2 regions of the Methylobacterium sp. 13MFTsu3.1M2 genome follow, and region 2 is predicted to be linked to the other one. Evidence: predicted binding sites of a transcription regulator. Region 2 holds the regulator's gene; the other holds the start of a gene.
The links. Region 2 encodes LexA, which represses DNA repair genes until DNA is damaged. Its sites were predicted from a motif close to TGTTCNNNNTGTGTTCNG; they were not measured.
Positions count from the first base shown of each region.

Region 1: recA (recombinase RecA) is a predicted target of LexA. The motif match lies at 1,395-1,412, and genes of this name have one in related genera.

Region 1 covers NZ_FOMM01000016.1:4,428-7,830, reverse strand. Annotated here, with positions in the region: gene BM314_RS16650 (hybrid sensor histidine kinase/response regulator) at 1-118, shown strand, start outside; gene recA (recombinase RecA) at 242-1,333, opposite strand; gene rpsQ (30S ribosomal protein S17) at 1,820-2,083, opposite strand; gene rpmC (50S ribosomal protein L29) at 2,105-2,320, opposite strand; gene rplP (50S ribosomal protein L16) at 2,333-2,746, opposite strand; gene rpsC (30S ribosomal protein S3) at 2,758-3,403, opposite strand, start outside.
Region 2 covers NZ_FOMM01000005.1:84,336-87,738, forward strand. Annotated here, with positions in the region: gene fae (formaldehyde-activating enzyme) at 1-526, opposite strand, end outside; gene BM314_RS05055 (hypothetical protein) at 846-1,061, shown strand; gene BM314_RS05060 (hypothetical protein) at 1,080-1,529, opposite strand; gene lexA (transcriptional repressor LexA) at 1,780-2,508, shown strand; gene BM314_RS05070 (ComEC/Rec2 family competence protein) at 2,502-3,403, opposite strand, start outside.

The DNA of each region.
Region 1 (3,403 bases), on a different contig from region 2:
CTACGCCGAGGATGCGTTCCGCAAGAACCTGCCCGACGGCGAGACCTTCAACTTCCTGCCCAAGCCCTTCAGTCTGAAGCAGCTCGTCGAGACCGTGAAGAAGACGATGGCGGACTGACCGGCCCCTCGCGTCCGCTCACCGTCGCTCAACGAAGAGCGGCCCCGGAGAGACTCCGGGGCCGCGCATCTTCGAACGTCGCCAAGTCCGCCGCGCGCCGTCGCCGGCCCGCGGCGGCGCGGCCTAGGCCTCGCCCTCGTCGAGATCGTCCGCCGTCGGCGCGGCGTTCTCAAGGATCTTCTCGGCGACCAGACCGGAATTCTGCCGGATCGAGCCCTCGATCTCGGCCGCGATCTTCGGGTTGTCGCGCAGGAAGCCCTTCGAGTTCTCGCGGCCCTGGCCGAGGCGCTGGCTGTTGTACGAGAACCAGGCGCCCGACTTCTCGACGATCCCGGCCTTCACGCCGAGGTCGATCAGCTCGCCGACCTTCGACACGCCCTCGCCGAACATGATGTCGAACTCGACCTGCTTGAAGGGAGGGGCGACCTTGTTCTTCACCACCTTGACGCGGACCTGGTTGCCGATCGCCTCGTCGCGGTCCTTGAGCGTCGAGATGCGGCGGATGTCGAGGCGCACCGAGGCGTAGAACTTGAGGGCGTTGCCGCCCGTGGTCGTCTCGGGGCTGCCGTACATGACGCCGATCTTCATCCGGATCTGGTTGATGAAGATGACCATGCAGTTCGAGCGCGAGATCGAGCCGGTCAGCTTGCGCAGGGCCTGGCTCATCAGGCGGGCCTGGAGGCCCGGCTGGCTCTCGCCCATCTCGCCCTCGATCTCGGCCCGCGGGGTCAGCGCGGCCACCGAATCGACCACCAGCACGTCGATGGCGCCCGAGCGCACGAGCGTGTCGGTGATCTCGAGCGCCTGCTCACCCGTGTCGGGCTGGGAGATCAGCAGGTCGTCGAGGTTCACGCCGAGCTTGCGGGCGTAGACCGGGTCGAGGGCGTGCTCGGCATCCACGAAGGCGCAGACGCCGCCCTTCTTCTGGGCCTCCGCGATCGTGTGGAGCGCCAGCGTCGTCTTGCCGGACGATTCCGGACCGTAGATCTCGATCACCCGGCCACGCGGCAGGCCGCCGACGCCGAGCGCGATGTCGAGGCCCAGCGAGCCGGTCGAGACGGTCTCGACCTCCTGGACCTTGTCGTTCTTGCCGAGCCGCATGATCGAGCCCTTGCCGAAGGCGCGCTCGATCTGAGCCAGGGCAGCGTCAATGGCCTTGGACTTGTCCTTGTCCACCGGGGGCATGTCGACCACTTTCAATGCGGGCTGGGCCATCTGGCGGGCTCCTTATGAAGGGGTTGGACGCAGTTCACAACGCGCGTCGCCACCGCCTTTATGTACCCGTTTTGTTCTCAGCCAGCAAGGCCGGAACGCCGTTTTGCTGGACGCAAGTCACGAAATCCCGGCTCGAGCCCCGGATGCCCCGCGACAGCAATCCAATCCGGTAATCGCCCGCGAGAGCCCGTACGAACGCCGACACAACGCGCCGGACGGGACGACCGCCAGCCGCAATGGCGACGCCTCCCGCGGTCCCGCAGCAGGCTCGGCCCGCCGGCGACCGGGACCCAACCGCCAGACATGAGGCCGAAAACGACGACGCCCGGCACGAATCCGGCTCTCGCGAGTCGAATTGCGTCCGGGCGTTCGTCGTACCGGTCGCCGGGCATCCCCGGGATGGTCACCCCAGAGGAGGCACCATCCCGCGACGCCGCGGGCCGGGATCTGGCGGACGCGGAGACCGCAGCCGCCGGGATCCCGGGATCAGGCGGCCTCGCCGGCCTCGGCCTGGGCGGCCTCGCCCTCGACCAGCTTCCAGGTCTTGGTCTTGGAGAACGGACGGCACTCCTCGATGAACACCGTCTGCCCGACCTTGGCGACATTGCCCTCGTCGTGCGCGTGGTAGTTCTTCGACCGCCGCACGGTCTTCTTCATCACCGGGTGCGTGAAGCGGCGCTCCACCTTCACCACAATGGTCTTCTCACCCTTGTCGCTGACGACGGTGCCCTGCAGGATGCGCTTCGGCATGGTTGTCTCCTAAAACCCGCCTCAGCCCTTGGCCTGCTGCAGCGTCTTGGAACGCTGCAGAGTCCGGACACGGGCGATGTCGCGACGGACCTCGCGGACGCGGGCGACGTTCTCGAGCTGGCCGGTGGCCCCCTGGAAGCGCAGGTTGAACTGCTCCTTCTTGAGGTTGATCAGCTCGTCATTCAGCTGATCCGGCGACAGCGCCTTCAGATCAGACAGTCTCTGGGTCGACTTCACGATATCCTCCGTTCAGTCGGCGATGCGCTGGACGACCCGCGTGCGGATCGGGAGCTTCGCGGCGCCGAGGCGGAGCGCCTCCTTGGCGATGTTCTCGGCAACGCCGTCGACCTCGAACATGATCCGGCCGGGATGGACCCGGGCCGCCCAGTAATCCGGGGCGCCCTTACCGGAACCCATGCGGACCTCGGTCGGCTTCGACGACACCGGGACGTCCGGGAACACCCGGATCCAGACGCGGCCCTGGCGCTTCATCTCGCGGGTGATCGCGCGGCGGGCCGCCTCGATCTGGCGGGCGGTGACGCGCTCGGGCTCCACCGCCTTCAGGCCGAACTGGCCGAAGTTCAGCTCGAAGCCGCCCTTGGCCGCACCGTGGATGCGGCCCTTGAACTGCTTGCGGAAGCGGGTCTTTTTCGGTTGCAGCATGGCTTCCTACCTTACGCGTGCTCGCGCTCGCGGCGTCCGCGCTCGCGGCCGCCCTCGCCATCGCGCTCACGGCGTCCGCCGGAGCGGCCGCCCTCTTCCTGGGCCTTCTTGTCCTGGGCCATCGGGTCGTGCTCGAGGATCTCGCCCTTGAACACCCACACCTTGATGCCGCAGGTCCCGTAGGTCGTGAACGCCGTGGCGGTGCCGTAGTCGACGTCGGCGCGCAGCGTGTGCAGCGGGACGCGGCCCTCGCGGTACCATTCCTGACGGGCGATCTCGGCGCCGCCGAGACGGCCCGAGCAGTTGATCCGGATGCCCTCGGCGCCCAGACGCATGGCCGACTGCACGGCCCGCTTCATGGCGCGCCGGAAGGCGACGCGGCGCTCGAGCTGCTGGGCGATCGAGTCGGCCACCAGGGTGGCGTCGATCTCGGGCTTGCGCACCTCGACGATGTTGATGGTCACGTCGGCCTTCGTCATCGTGCCGACGAGCTTGCGCAGCTTCTCGATGTCCGCGCCCTTCTTGCCGATCACCACGCCCGGACGACCCGAGTGAATGGTGACCCGGCACTTCCGGTGCGGGCGCTCGATGACGATCTTGGAGACCGCCGCCTGCTTGAGCTGCTTCATGAGGGCGGCGCGGATCGCGACGTCCTCA
Region 2 (3,403 bases):
CGCCGTCGAGCGCGTAGTGCTTCACGGTCTTCCGGTTGGCGATCAGCTCGTCGACCGTCGGCTCGCCCTTGAGGGCGCGGGCGATGGCGAGCTTCGTGGCCTCGTAGTTGGTCCGGTAGAGGTCCTTCTGGTCGAGGTTGTCGTCCTCGGCGCAGCGCTGATCGAGCCAGATCATGATGATCATGCACAGCTCGTCGAGCCCGTCCTTCGGCAGGATGCCCTCGATGATGCAGTCCACGATCGCGTCGCCGGTGGCGGCCTGGACCACGCCGCCGAGGAGCTCGGCATACTCGGCCGTGTGGATCGTGACCTTGGTGGTCATCATCGTGGCCGGGCGCACGAGCTGGTTGAGGTCGCGCACCACGAACATCCGCGTGTGGCCCTGGACCTGCCCCATCATCGACGCGAAGGCCTGACCGACCGGGCCGCGCACCGAGCCGATCAGCACCTCCGGCATGGCGTCGGTGTACTGGCCCTCGGCCGCCAGCACCGTGGCCTCGCCCGTGCGGAACCAGATCTCTTGCATGTTCGAACTCCACCTGATCGGAGCCCGCGGGAGACATCATCGGCGGCCTCGCGTCAATCGCCCCGAGGCCGGCCCCATCCCGGCCGCCCCTGCCCTCGCCCGCGCCGCGGCGCGGGCGCAGCCCCGTGCCGCCCCGTATCGCCGCGATGCGGCCGCCGGCATCCGCGACGGCGCGCATCTCCACCCCTGCGCGGCCTGTGGCCTTGAGGAACGCGGACAGGCGAGGCAGGGAAGATCGGAGCGCGGCTCCGGGAGCGGTCCCGGGCCTGGCCGTTCCGGTGGGCGCGCGGCGCCGTGCCGGGCATGCGGGAGGAACACGATGGCGGAGAGCACGGACCGGGGCTCCGGCTGGAGCCTTCAGGCGAGCGCCGTGCCCGACGGGGTGCGCCTGGAACTCGCCCTCGCCGACCTCGGCGGTGCGCCGGTCACCGCCGCGATCGTGCTCGACCGGACGGAGGCCCGGGCCTTCGCCCGCGCCCTGCTGGCCGCCGCCGGCGACGCCGCGGAGCGGACCTTCCCGAAGCCGGGCGCCTGAGGACGCGCCGCCGGCCGGTCAGCGCACGCCGAGGCCCGGATTGCGGCCCGGCAGGCGGGGGACCACGGTGCCGCGCTTCTCGATCGGCGCGTCGCAGGCGTAGGCGAACTCGGTCTTCAGCGGATCGAACACGGTCTCGCCGGTGATCCGGCAATCCTCGCGCACGGTCTCGTCGAGATAGGCCCGGGCGGCGGTGCGGAAGCGCTTCACCCGGGTGGCGCCCGGCTCCGGATCGATCCGGACCTCGCTCAGGTTGCAGCCGGTATACTCGCGCAGGGCGTTGGACACGATCAGCATCCGGCGCAGCTGCCGGTTGTCGTAGACCTCGTAGGGCTCCTTGCAGCCGATCGTGACGACCTGGGGAGTGAGCGCCACGTAGTTCCGCGAGATGTAGGAGAATCCGGTGGTGCAGCCGGCGAGGCCGAGGGCGGCGAGGCCGAGGGGCAGCAGAGCTGCGGGTCGTCGCATCCTCGTCATTCCAAGAGGGTCCCAGCCCGCACCCCGGATCCGCCGCCTTCCCGGCGGGGCGCCGCGATGCATTGAAACGGCTCCGCTTGCGCCGTCAATGCGTTTCTCGACCTTCTCCCGCGGGCGCGCCCGCGGCGCGCCGAGCCGAGCGGTGCCGCTCTTGCGGAACACTTGCGGAACGTTTAACCTGTTCGTGATTTGTTTCGGAGACCGTCACGTGGCGGTCCGCCAAGCCGCGAGTCCCCCGTCGATGCTCACGCGCAAGCAGCTGGACCTCCTGCGATTCATCCAGAGCCGGATGCAGGAATGCGGTGTCCCGCCGTCGTTCGACGAGATGAAGGATGCCCTCGATCTCAAGTCGAAATCCGGCATCCACCGGCTGATCACGGCGCTCGAGGAGCGCGGCTTCCTCCGGCGCCTTCCGAATCGGGCGCGCGCCATCGAGGTGATCCGGATCCCCGAGAGCCTGACTCAGGCCGCTCCGGCGACTCAGGCCCCCGCCGAGCCGCGCCGCTTCACGCCGAGCGTGGTCGAGGGCGGTAAGTCCAAGCCGCCGCCGGCCCCGGCGAGCACGCGGATGATCGACGAGTCCGGCCGCGCCATCTCGATCCCGGTCATGGGCCGGATCGCGGCCGGTACGCCCGTCTCGGCGATCCAGAACCAGAGCCACGCCATCACCCTGTCGCCAGACTTCGTGGCCGGCGGCGAGCACTACGCCCTCGAGGTGCGCGGCGACTCGATGGTCGAGGCGGGCATCTTGGACGGCGACCTCGTGGTCATCCGCAAGCAGGAGACGGCCAATACCGGCGACATCATCGTGGCGCTGATCGACGACGAGGAGGCGACGCTCAAGCGCCTGCGCCGCCGCGGCTCGTCGATCGCCCTCGAGGCCGCCAACCCGGCCTACGAGACCCGCGTGCTCGGGCCCGACCGAGTCCGGATCCAGGGCCGCCTCGTGAGCCTCGTCCGCCGCTACTGAAGCGGCTCGGCCGGCGCGTCGCCGGGGGCGAGGTCTCCGCCCGGCGCGGCGTCGGCCTCCGGCGTCGCGGCGACCCCGTCCTCCGCGGGGCGGTCGCCCGGCTCCGCGGTGACCGGCCGCGGCGGTCCCGGTCCGCGCCCGGCGGCCGGCCGCCAGGGCACGGCGCGGCCGTCGTCCCAGGCGTAGCGCGCGGCGAAGCCGTCGCCGTCGGTCCGGAGGGCCACGGCCCCGCGGGCGGCGAGGACGCGCCGGTCGATCACCAGCGGCCCCGTGCAGGTGGGCGGCGCCGCGAGGCCCGTGATCAGCACCGCGGCGCGGGCGCAATCCTCCGGGAAGGCCCGCCGGTCCCGGACCAGGGCGACCGCCCGCCCGTCCGGCAGCCGGGCGGTGCAGCCGAGCCGGTCGCAGCGCCCGCTGCCCGACCGGACGATCAGCGCCGCGGGCCGCCGCCCGTCGCCGTCCGCCTTCAGCCACTGCTCGAGGACGAAGCCCGAAGGGCTGCCGAGGGCCGCGAGCCGCCCGTCCGGCCCTCGCACCGCGGCCCCCGCGCCCTGCCGGTCGACGTAGAGGTCGTAGCGGTCGGGTCGGGCCGCGAGGACGAGCCCGAGCAGGACCGGCGGCACGGCGAGCCAGCGCAGGCGCGAGGCCGGCAGCGTCCCCAGCAGCAGGCCGGCGGTCAGCAGGGCCAGCGCCCCGGCGCCGAAGGCCGGCAGCACCAGGACCGCCCGCTCGAACCCGGCGATCCAGTCCGAGATCGCCAGCATCCCGGCCACCGCCTGCCCCATCAGCCACCAGACCGGCCGGTCGAGGGCGAAGGGATAGGCGAGGCAGCCGATCACCGCGGCGGGCATCACCACCAGGGAGACGAGCGGCAGGGTCAGGGCGTTGCCGACGA